Regions from separate parts of the Lysinibacillus sp. GJ-1 genome, predicted to be linked through region 1. Evidence: riboswitches for the same ligand, from Rfam matches in the RefSeq annotation. Region 1 holds a riboswitch; each other region holds the start of a gene.

Region 1 (3,991 bases):
TTAGATGACCAAGAGTTACGTCAGGACACAGACAAACTGATTACACTCGCACCAAACGTAAAAGCGATTATTGGTGATGAGATTACACCGCTTATGATTAATAACGAAGCAGCCATCGCACTCACTTGGTCTGGTCAAGCCGCAGATATGCTATCAGAAAATGAAGATTTAGACTTTGCTGTGCCAGAAGAAGGTTCGAACTTGTGGTTTGATAATATGGTAATCCCGAAAACTTCGAAAAATATTGATGGCGCACATGCTTTCATTAACTTTATGTTAAATGCGGAATCTGGAGCTCAAAATGCAGATTATGTAGGCTACTCTACTCCAAATACTGCAGCAATGAGCTTAATGGATAAAGAAGTTATTGCTGATGAGCGATTCTACCCTTCAGAAGAACAACGCAAAACGTTAGAAGTCTATAAAAACCTAGGACCCGATTATTTAGGGAAATACAATGAATTATTTTTAGAATTTAAAATGAGTATTCGATAAATACGAAAGAAACGAAGCCAAAAAAGTGTTAGATTGACAGCCATCAATCTAACACTTTTTTGATGGGACTGTTGATGTCCGCTACGGCAATTGGTGGCGATTCATGATTTTTAGTGGCAATTTTCTTTATTCTGTCGCCTTGTACTTGTATCATAACCATGACAGCTACCTACGACTATAATCTGATAGCCAAGCATTATTTCTTTATGATAGACTTTAGTAATGTTTTAATAGTAAATAAAGGGGGGTATTCGATGACCCAGCAGAAGTCTAATAAGGCCGCGTTGTATATTTTAATGTTTAATATGTTTATCGCAATGGGGAGTATTGGGATTATTATTCCTGTTATGCCAGAGTATTTAAAAATATTTGGAGCAGCAGGACAAGTTCTTGGCATGCTAATTGCAACGTTCGCCTTAGCACAATTCGTTTTTTCTCCAATTGCTGGGAATCTCTCAGATCGATATGGTCGAAAAAATTTGATTATCTTTGGTCTGATTGTCACTGGCCTTGGGCAAATTTCATTTGGTTTATCTACAGATGTATGGATGCTTTTTGTTGCCCGTTTCTTAGGTGGTTTAGGTTCAGCCTTTGTTGCACCGCCTATTATGGCGTTTGTGGCAGATGTCACAACGTATGAAGAACGAGGAAAAGGAATGGGCATGTTAGGAGCTGCCATGTCTCTTGGTTTTATGATTGGACCTGGTATTGGCGGGTTTCTATCGAAAGTTAGCTTGCATTTCCCATTCTTTACGGCTGGTGGAGCAGCTATTATTGCTTCTATTCTATCGGTATTTTTACTACCTTCCACAAAGCCCACTGCAGCTCAGAAAGCTCAAAAACAAGAAAATCTTGCAAAGCAGATGGTACGTTCAGTCAAAATGCCATACTTTGTCATGCTTATTATTATGCTAGTATTCTCGTTTGGCATCGCTAATTTTCAAACGACATTATCATTATTTGTAACGGACAAGTTTAATTACACGCCTGCCGATATTGCTATCTTGCTGACTGTAGGTGGTGCATTTGGTGTTATTGTTCAAATGTTTGTCATTACACCACTCTTTAAACGTTTTGGTGAAATGAAAGTTGTGTTAGTCAATTTATTTATTGCGGCTGTAGCAATTTATGCAATATTATTTGTATCTGGTTTTGCACTAATATTAATTGTTGCAACGGTTTTCTCAACAGCCACTACACTAATTCGCCCTGCCGTTAACACATTAATTTCTAAACTGGCTGAAAATGAGCAAGGCTTTGCCGCTGGTCTTAATAATGCGTATATGAGTCTCGGCAATATGATTGGGCCTGCACTAGCAGGCGTTCTTTTTGATTGGAATATAAATAGTCCTTATATTTTCGGGGCAATTATTTTAATGGCCTGCTTCTTCTTAGCACTTATTTGGACTTTAAAAAAGGCGCCACATCTTATGCAACCTGACTCGAAATAATGTGAAATAGCGTTGACTAATATAGATGTTATGTTACATTTATTAGTAGAAATTTAATATCATGTTTACCACTAGGGGAGTCTTTACAAGGCTGAGACGTATATGGTCATATACGGACCCTTTGAACCTGATCTAGTTCACACTAGCGGAGGGAAGTGGCGACTCTTGCTTATTGTGTCATTATCAAATACAAGACCGCTTCCTTTTGTTTAGGGGGAGCGGTCTTTTTGTCATCCATTAGGTCGTTTTACCAACAATTCCACATGTTCTATAAAATAAAGGAGGAACTATCATGGCTATTCAAAAACTAACTATCATGGCTTTATTGGTTGCTATTGCTGTAGCAGGCTCTATATTTGTCTCGATTCCAACTGGGATTGCTCGTGCCTATCCTGTACAACATGCTATTAATGTTATCGGTGCCATTTTACTAGGGCCTGTGCCTACCATTATCGTTGCTTTGCTAACAGCCATTATTCGCATACTAACAGGCACAGGCTCTCTTTTAGCGATCCCCGGAAGTGTCATCGGTGCAGCATGTGCTGCTTTTGCTTATAAATATAGCGGCAAGAAATGGCTAGCAGGAGTTGGTGAAGTATTCGGCACAGGTATCCTTGCTTCACTAATCGCTGTACCTTATGCGCAATTATTTATGGGAACATCCGTAGCTGCATTATTTTTTATGCCCGCCTTTTTGACATCTAGTTTGATTGGGGCATGTCTCGGCATTATCATCGCGAGCAGTCTTCGGAAAACCGCACCGTCTATTCTTATTACTAAGTAGCTATGTTCAAAAAAAGATGGCACATGCTTTTTTCGCAATGTGCCATCTTTTTATTATGAGCGTTTTTTCATGCCTTTTAATAACTGCGCAACATTGGTGTTTTCCACCTGCACGGCTGTTTCGTCTACAGGCTTTTCATTGTGCCTGCGACTTGTTATAAAGCGCCAACCAAAGCGTCGAATCGTAATATCCAAGAAGAATAGCAACATCCCTGCTAAGAGTAGCCATGTCGCAATATTTTGGCGCTCTGCTCCTTTGTTTGTGAAATCACGGAACACTTCTTGTGGTTCTTTCAACACTGAGCCGCCAGTTTGCTTTGTTAGTTGCTCTACTACGGTTTCATTCACAGGACGTAATTCATATTCAGCACTGTAAGGTACACTAAGACCTGCTTGGTAAATAGCCTGCTCTTCATCAGCGATGCGGAAGAAAATCAAACCAGGCTTCGCTTGGACAACCGCGCGTACTTGCGAGGCAGATAGCGTTTCAAGCTGTATATCAAGCTCCTCACCAGCTTCATCGACAGCAACAATATCTAAAAATGCTGCTTCATTTGTCGGATCGGTGATAATAAATGAACCATCTGTATCAAGACGTACATCATAGGCGACATCATTATAACTTGGTAGCATTTGCGATATAATGGTTTGCCAAAATGTTCCCCATTCCTGCCATCTTGCCCAGTCACCAGCCCATTTCCCCGTTGAATCGGATGTGAAAGCAAAAGTTTTACCAAGTCCATATTGCCATTGTGCTAATACCGGATCTTCTTTCTCACTTTCTGCTATAACAGCAGCTCCCTGCTTCGTTGTTGTGCCAATGTAGGCATTCATTTGTGGCACACCATTCGCAAATAATGCATTCCAGCCAGATGCATTGTAGATTGTTGGATAGAAAGGATTGTCTTCAATATACGTACGTGAAATCATCGCTGTCTCACGTGATAAAATCGAAGGAATTGTCTGTTCATCGATGACATCATAGAAGCGACCACTGCCCATTTCACTTAGCCCTTGCAGAAGATTGCCATCAGCATCTTGTCCAATCGCCACAGTTGACAGTGTCACTCCTTGTTCTTTCCCCGTTTCAATTAAATCCTCATAATTGCCAGCTTGTGATTGTCCATCTGTAAGTAAAATAATATGTTTCCTTTGCAATTTTAAATCAGCTAAACTATCATAGGCTGCTGCCAATGAACGATAAATTTCTGTACCACCACCAGGCGTAACCGATAAAATCGTATCGACGGCTTCTTCTTTAT
Region 2 (3,991 bases), 2.0 Mb from region 1:
AAGGCTATCCACCTTTTTGTATTCATCTAATCGCCTCCTCTTCACGTTATACGTCTAAATGTCCAAAACGTTTCACTTTTAAGTGATTTTTATGTAAAAGTTTTTCCCACATCTATTATTTTGCCATAAACGAAATAGGGATGTACAAAAAAAATCAAAAGTTCATCATAAAGCATGAACTTTGATTTTTCGACATTATTTCCTAGGAAATAATTATTGGTGTGTGTAATGGCCTTTTTCTTGTTGTCGTAATTCGACACGACGGATTTTTCCAGATGCAGTCTTTGGTAATGCTTCAACAAATTCAATTGCCCGTGGATATTTATAAGGTGCTGTCATCAGCTTCACATGGTTTTGTAGCTTTTGAATAAGCGTATCATCACCTGTCACTCCTTCACGCAAGACGATAAAGGCTTTCACAATATTTCCTCTTACTTCATCAGGGCTTGCCACAACAGCAGCTTCTTTAACAGTAGGATGCTTCATTAAGGCATCTTCCACTTCAAATGGCCCAATTGTATAGCCTGACGAAATAATGACATCATCACCACGTCCCTCAAACCAAAAATAGCCATCTGCATCTTTGTATGCTCGGTCACCTGTAATATACCAATCTCCACGGAATTGCATGCTAGTGCGTTCTGGGTCCTTGAAATACTTTTTAAACAGTGCTGGGGTTTGACGATGAACGGCAATATCTCCAACAACGCCATCAGCAACAGGATTTCCAAAATCATCAATAATTTCGACTGTATTGCCTGGTGTCGGTTTACCCATAGAGCCGACGCGAGCATCCATGCCAACTAGTGTCCCAACAAGTAATGTATTTTCTGTTTGGCCATAGCCATCACGCACTTGAATATGAAACGTTTTTGAAAACACTTTAACGACTTCACTATTTAACGGCTCACCCGCTGATACAGCTTGACGGATGGCACTTAAATTATAGTCCTGTAGATTGTTAAGTGTGGCCATAAAGCGATATTCTGTTGGGGTACAACATAACACATTTACTTTAAATTTTTCTAGCAATGACAAGTAAGTCGAAGCATCAAATTTTCCTTTATAGACAAATGCTGTTGCTCCACTACCTAAAGTTGCTAAAAACGGACTCCAAATCCATTTTTGCCAACCGGGTGCGGCAGTAGCCCAAACTATATCATTTTCTTGGACACCTAACCAATTCGGTGCTGTCGTACGTAAATGCGCATAACCCCAGCTATGTGTATGAACAGCTGCCTTAGGATTCCCTGTTGTCCCACTTGTATAAGCTAAAAAGGCATGATCTGTACTTTTTGTCGGTGTAGGGTTTGTATAATTTGTAGGATGTTCCTTCATTTTTTCAAGCAATGGTTGCCATGGTGCATGCGCGTGACCAATAACGAATTGCATAATTCCTTTTAAATTTGTTACGTCGTCAAATTGCTCAATATATGGCTCATAGGCGATAATACCTTTGGCATTGGCATGTGTAATACGATATTCAATATCCTTTGTACGTAACATTTCAGAGCTAGGGATAATAGTTAAACCCGCTTTCAGTGCCGCTATGTAAACAATATAAGCTTCGACAGATCTTGGAACCATCACTAATAGCACATCGCCCTTCGTTAAACCCTGCGAAGTAAATACATGGGCAGCCTGATTCGCCTTTTCCAGTAAATTTGCGTATGTAATATATTGAATTTCTTCGTTGTCATTATAAACTATTAATGCATTTTTAGATGGATCTTGAGCATACTTTTCAATTTCCTCCACAATGTTATACCATTCTGGTGCAATTAAATCCTGTCTTTTCATCATAACTTCCTCCTTAATACTAGGTTCATTATAAAACTCATTTTTTACGATTTTCAATGGAAGGACCCTATTTTAAAAAAGTCATGACAATTATCATGGTCTAGTATATGGCATCAGTCACTGCTTTCCAAATAATGATAAAATGCTATTGAATACTATGAAAAGGTATGTTACATTTTGGTCAACTAAAATTTTCATGATTGCAGGGGGACTCTTGTGAGTTGAGAAGGTAAAACCTGACCCTTTGAACCTGTTAGTTAATACTGACGTAGGGAGCAATACACATCTTATTATTGATGAAAAGCTCTTTTTACGTGTGCCTTGTGCCCGAATAAAAAAGAGCTTTTTTTGCATGCTTACGTCCACCAAAAGAGGAGGACTACAATGGTTTTTCAAACGATTCGTAAAAAACAACCGTTGATTCACTGCATAACCAATTATGTAGTGGCAAATTTTCAAGCAAATGGCTTACTAGCAATTGGTGCATCACCGGTAATGGCGGATGATCCGCAGGAAGTCGAAGAAATGGTATCCATCGCATCAGCGTTATTAGTCAATATCGGAACGCTTACTACACGAACAAAAGAGTCTATGTTACTTGCAGGAAAAAAAGCGAATGCCCTTGGTATACCAGTAATTTTGGACCCAGTAGCTGCTGGCGCTACAGCATACCGCAAACAAACGGTACTACAGTTATTAGATTCGATTCATTTTGCTGTTATCCGCTGTAATGTTGGCGAACTTGCCGCGATTGCTAATGTACAATGGCAACAAAAAGGTGTTGATAGTGGTACTGGTTCCATGTCTGTTGAGGATAAAGCAAAAGAAATAGCAAAAAAATTTAATTGCATCGTGATTGTAACTGGTGAAAAAGATTTTATAACCGATGGGAACCTTGCGCAATGGATTGCTGGTGGTCATACTCGAATGACAGAAGTGACAGGTACTGGCTGTTTATTAAGCGCAATTTGTTGTGCTGCATATATGGCGGGCAATGAGCCTTTTTCTCAATTATGCGAAACATTAACGAGCTATAAAAAAATTGCTGAACATGCTCATTCGGCTGCTCAATACAATGGTGATTTTGCTGTAGCAGTCTTAAACGAATTGCATCGTTTATCGAAGGACGGTGATATTTGATGCACATTGTTACAACAATAGCGGGCTCTGATAGCGGTGGCGGTGCAGGTATCCAAGCAGATTTAAAAACATTTCAAGAATTAGATGTATTCGGAACGTCCGTAATTACAGCTTTAACTGCCCAAAACACACAAGGTGTCATGGATGTGCTACCCATTGAAAAAGCCTTTATAAATAAACAATTTCATGCTCTCTTAGAGGATTTTCCAATTAGCGCCATTAAGACTGGCATGCTTTTTTCCTCTGATATTATTCGTACAATTGCGCTAGCTATGACGAATTTAACCATCCCTCTTATTGTTGATCCTGTCATGATTGCAAAGGGCGGTGAAACTTTATTACAACAAGAAGCTGTGGAGGCATTAAGAAACAATTTATTACCACTTGCCACGATTGTAACGCCAAATATTCCAGAAGCTGAAACATTAGCTGCAAGAAAAATCGAAACCGTGTCTGACATTCGACTTGCGGCGCATTCGTTACTACAGCTAGGTGTTCAATGCGTGATTATCAAAGGTGGCCATCTAGCGAACAAAGATTTTGCTGTAGATTATGTATTTTTTAAAAATGGCAAATCATTCTCAATGCAATCTAATCGAATTGCGACCAAAAATACACACGGTACAGGGTGTACATTTTCTGCCGCATTAACAGCTTTTATTGGCCGTCAAATGCCGATAGAGCAAGCCATTATTGAGGCTAAGAAATTCATTCAACTAGCAATTACTCATAACTTATCGATTGGTCATGGTAATGGACCAACAAATCATTTTGCTTACCAAAAATTTAAAGAAAGTTGCGAGGTGACCATAGGTGAAACGCAGTGATTTGCAGCTCTATTTTATAATGGGTACAGCGAATGCCAAAATCAAACAACCATTAGCAATACTAGAAGAAGCATTGCAAGCTGGTATTACGATGTTCCAATTTCGAGAAAAAGGAACAGATGCACTAACTGATGAACATTATGAACATTTTGCCCGTCAATGCCAAAAACGATGTCATCACTACAATGTTCCATTTATCGTAAATGATGATATTGAGCTTGCCT
Region 3 (3,991 bases), 1.4 Mb from region 1:
TTGGTATTCTATTCGTCAAAAAAAAACCTGCTTACCAAAAATAAATCGGTAAGCAGGTTTTTTATTTCGTCTTATTGCTCATCTAATGAAGTTAAAATGATTGGTTTGTCTTTTGTTACAATAATCGAATGCTCAATTTGGGCAACTAAAGATTTATCAGGCGTGATAAATGTCCAGCCATCACCAGCTTCAACGATATGCTCTGCTTTTGCTGAAATAAATGGCTCTACAGCTAACACCATGCCTTCTTTCATAATTGTTGAATCCCACGCATCATAATAGTTTAAAATGTGGTTTGGTTCATCATGCAATGAACGACCTAATCCATGACCCGTTAAGTTCATAATAACTGTTAAGTCATTGGCATAAGCCTCACGCTCTACCGCTTTCCCAATTTGGTTTAATTTCGAACCAGCTTTTACTTTTGTCATTGCACGATCAAAAGCGCTTTTTGCTACGCGGCAAAGTTTTTCTTTATCCTCATAACCTTCGCCTACTACAAAAGAAATACCTGTATCTGCAAAGTAACCATTTAAAGAGCCAGATACATCAATATTAACAATATCTCCCTCTTTAATAATACGTTGTCCTGGAATACCATGGGCAACTTCTTCATTGACACTAATACAAGTGTAGCCTGGGAAATCATACTCTCCCTTAGGACCTGAAATAGCTCCTGCTTCAGCAAACATGCGTCCTGCAATTTCATCTAATTCAAGTGTTGTCACACCAGGTTTTGTAGCTGCTTTCATCGCCTCACGAATTTCCGCACAAATGCGACCAATTTTTTTAAAGGCTTCAATTTCTTCTTGGGTTTTTACAATCATTTTTAACGTCCCTTTCATCTAATATCTACTCTTTAATATAACATAACTTTTTATGTGCATAACGCCAAAAGCTTTAATTATTCTATGCCAATAGAATTTCATAAGTGCTACTCATAGAAAAAACAGACGATTTTAAAAGTCTTTAGACATTAAAACAGCCTTTCTCTACAGTTCATTTAAACTGATTGTTCTCGATATAAAAAAAATAGTATACTAAGTGATTCTTAGCATACTATTTCCATTCATTTATAATTTTCGTTGCATTAATTGTGGCGCTGCTGTAAATAATAGAACACCGACAATAGCTGTTAAAATAGTTGCTGGTAGCATATATGTTCCATTATAAATAATTGAATAAATCCATGCATTTTGATCGCCCGCATACTCCGCAAAGAATACTGCACCTGCAATCGTGTGTGCAAGATAGCGTAAAAAACCAGCTAACACTGTTCCCATCACTATGTACAGAGCCATTTTCTTTTTGTTGAGTGCTGTTGCGGCTTTTAATACAGGTTCACGAACGATTGCCGCTAAACCTACTACAGTAAAGGCTACCCCATAATCTAGTAATCCTTGAAGCCAATGCACAATATAAGCACCAAACATTGTTTGTAGCACACCAATTAATAGACCTGTTGTAAGCCCTGACAAAAGACCCCAACGAAATGCCATTAAAATAATTGGTATCATGACTAAACTTACCGAGCCACCTTGTGCCCATACTTTAAAAGAAACTTGATCGAGCACAAGCCCTACCGCTGCAAAAATTGCAATCTCCACCAGCATGAGTAATCTTTTTTTGTCCATACTATTATTCTCTCCTTTGTTCCGATGTAGGATACAAGAGCAGGAATAGAAAACAATTATTTGGATGTGCACCTCAATCCGGCATAAAAAAACGATGCCAGGACAGAGCCTCACATCGTAAAAGTGTCGGTTTCTATCCACATCCCTACGCAAGTGTTAACTTACAGGTTCAAAGAGTAAAGGCATTACGTGCCCAGTCTCAGCTGACATCATCAGCTCCCCTTGTGGTCGTTACATCTCATTTTTATTGAACACCCTCATTGTACGCAAACACCTTTGGTATTACAACCTTTTCCTCAATTATTTTTTTGAAACTTTTACGCTTTCTATGCGTAAATATTAAAAAGGGAGGAACAATTATGGAGAATCAAAAAGTTTTATCTGCGTTTAGTTATCTCAGTGTTTTTATTGCACCATTTGTCGTTCCATTAGTCGTTTACTTTGTTTCAAAAGATAGTGAAGTCAAAAGACATTCCATTCGAGCACTTATTTCTCACTTGATTCCGTTAGTCTTGGGTATCATTTTCTTTGCTATCTCTATATTTTCTTCAATGTCATTGAACACGTTTGATCCTTCTTCAAATGGGAATACATTCATTATCATTTGGTTTGCTTCATTTGCAATTTATTTACTCGTATCATTAGGTATTGTTATTTGGAATATTGTGCAAGCTGTACGAGTTATACGTTAAAATTTAGTACTAAGGAGATGTCGTATTCATGAAAGTATCAAAAGTAGTGAAAACCGCTATAAAATTTGCACCTATTGTCATTCCTATTGTCAAAAAAGTAGTTGCTGCAAAAAAAGGGACAACACCTTACGTATCAACACGCAGAAAATAGGTGCACTGACTTCTTTTAATTGTTTGAGTGACTGGCACACAAAACCCACTTACACCACACAGTGCAAGTGGGTTTTATTTAGAATTGTTTGGGTGACTGGCACTACTTTACTTCAAAGTGTGTTGTACTATGCCCACTTAACGTTTTTTCAACATGTAAAACGGCTGGCATTGCGGCTTTTAACTCGGCTACATGTGAAATAACACCAATCATTCTTCCTGAATCTTGTAAATCAATTAACGTATCAATTGCTTTATTTAACGCTTCCTCATCTAAAGAACCAAAGCCCTCGTCGATAAACATCGTTTCAATCTGAATATTTCCTTGGAAGCTTTGAATAACATCTGCCATACCTAATGCAAGACTTAATGATGCATTAAACTTCTCCCCACCAGATAATGTTTTTACATCTCTTAATTGGTCCGTATAAGCATCATACACATCTAACCCTAACCCACTTTGCTTGGCATGCTTCTCCAAGCGATCAGAGCGCCGCAATTCAAACTGTCCATTTGATAAATGGAATAAACGAAGATTGGCTGCTGCTGTAATCTTATCTAAATAATTGATTTGAATATAACGCTCAAATGACAATTTCTTGGGATTTTGACCATTCAACACGGTGTAAAGTTCTTTTACACGGCCAGCTTCTTTTTCGAGTATCCGCATTTCCCTCGCCGTTTCATCAACTTTAACAATAAAGTCAGCACATGCTGTTGCATAATTTTTCGTCTGTTGCAATATTTTAAATGCTTCTTCAGATGTAGCTCGCAGCATCTCAAGCTTGTCTTCTAATATCGTTAAATTTTGCTTCTCTTTTCCTTCAAGATGTTGTGCTCCATCTAAGATTTGTTGCTGTAAAGAGTGCTGTTGTAAAGCGTAATCCCGGCACGCTTTACGTAATTCCTCGATTTGTACAACACTTCGCTTTGCCGCCGCATATGCTTCATATGTTGTAAAACCTACATTGTTCATGCTTGTGACAAATTGTTCTCGTTTTTCATTCAGTTTGTTTTGCAATTCCTCATAGGCTTTTTTTGCCAGTTCTTCTGCTATAGCTGCTTTATGTGACGCTTCTTTTGTTGCTTGTAGATTATGCTGGCTCGCGTTCCATGCTGCTTGTAATGCATTCTTTTGCGATTTTATATCTTCCATTGTTTGCTTTAATTGTTGCAATGACTTTACATGTTCAGGAATGTACTTTTGTTGTTCTTCTACAATTGCTTGCTGTTTAATTAATTCTTTCGACTGCTCGGCAAAATAGTGCTCTAACTGGACTTGTTTGTGTTGTAATTGTTCATTTCTTGCCAGTTGCTCTTTTAGCTTAGTCCGTGCGATAGATAGTTGATCGTTAACGATTTTTAAAACAGTAACTTGTTGCTCAATGAATTGTAATGAAGTTGTAAGATCTACTCGATCAGCTAGTGATATATGGCTAGCTTCTACCTGTTCAGCCACCTCTTGAAGCAATTGCTTTGTTGTTTTGACTGTTGCTTCTTTTTCGTAATAATTTC

Evidence for each region. A riboswitch is a leader RNA that binds a small molecule or an ion and turns the genes downstream of it on or off. The one in region 1 is predicted to bind thiamine pyrophosphate.
Region 2: linked by a shared signal. The riboswitch ahead of thiM (hydroxyethylthiazole kinase) and the one ahead of thiW (energy coupling factor transporter S component ThiW) in region 1 are both predicted to bind thiamine pyrophosphate.
Region 3: linked by a shared signal. The riboswitch ahead of thiT (energy-coupled thiamine transporter ThiT) and the one ahead of thiW (energy coupling factor transporter S component ThiW) in region 1 are both predicted to bind thiamine pyrophosphate.

What each region holds. Positions count from the first base shown of each region.
Region 1 covers NZ_CP088912.1:826,214-830,204, reverse strand. The annotation lists gene LO754_RS03795 (ABC transporter substrate-binding protein) at 1-495, shown strand, start outside; gene LO754_RS03790 (MFS transporter) at 750-1,946, shown strand; TPP riboswitch at 2,010-2,117, shown strand; gene thiW (energy coupling factor transporter S component ThiW) at 2,239-2,730, shown strand; gene LO754_RS03780 (VWA domain-containing protein) at 2,784-3,991, opposite strand, start outside.
Region 2 covers NZ_CP088912.1:3,538,934-3,542,924, forward strand. The annotation lists gene sppA (signal peptide peptidase SppA) at 1-26, opposite strand, end outside; gene mbcS (acyl-CoA synthetase MbcS) at 214-1,800, opposite strand; TPP riboswitch at 1,995-2,092, shown strand; gene thiM (hydroxyethylthiazole kinase) at 2,185-2,940, shown strand; gene thiD (bifunctional hydroxymethylpyrimidine kinase/phosphomethylpyrimidine kinase) at 2,940-3,767, shown strand; gene thiE (thiamine phosphate synthase) at 3,754-3,991, shown strand, end outside.
Region 3 covers NZ_CP088912.1:4,076,922-4,080,912, forward strand. The annotation lists gene LO754_RS20360 (hypothetical protein) at 1-44, shown strand, start outside; gene map (type I methionyl aminopeptidase) at 72-827, opposite strand; gene thiT (energy-coupled thiamine transporter ThiT) at 1,074-1,634, opposite strand; TPP riboswitch at 1,760-1,867, opposite strand; gene LO754_RS20375 (magnetosome magnetite crystal formation protein family) at 1,994-2,326, shown strand; gene LO754_RS23555 (hypothetical protein) at 2,355-2,477, shown strand; gene LO754_RS20380 (AAA family ATPase) at 2,580-3,991, opposite strand, start outside.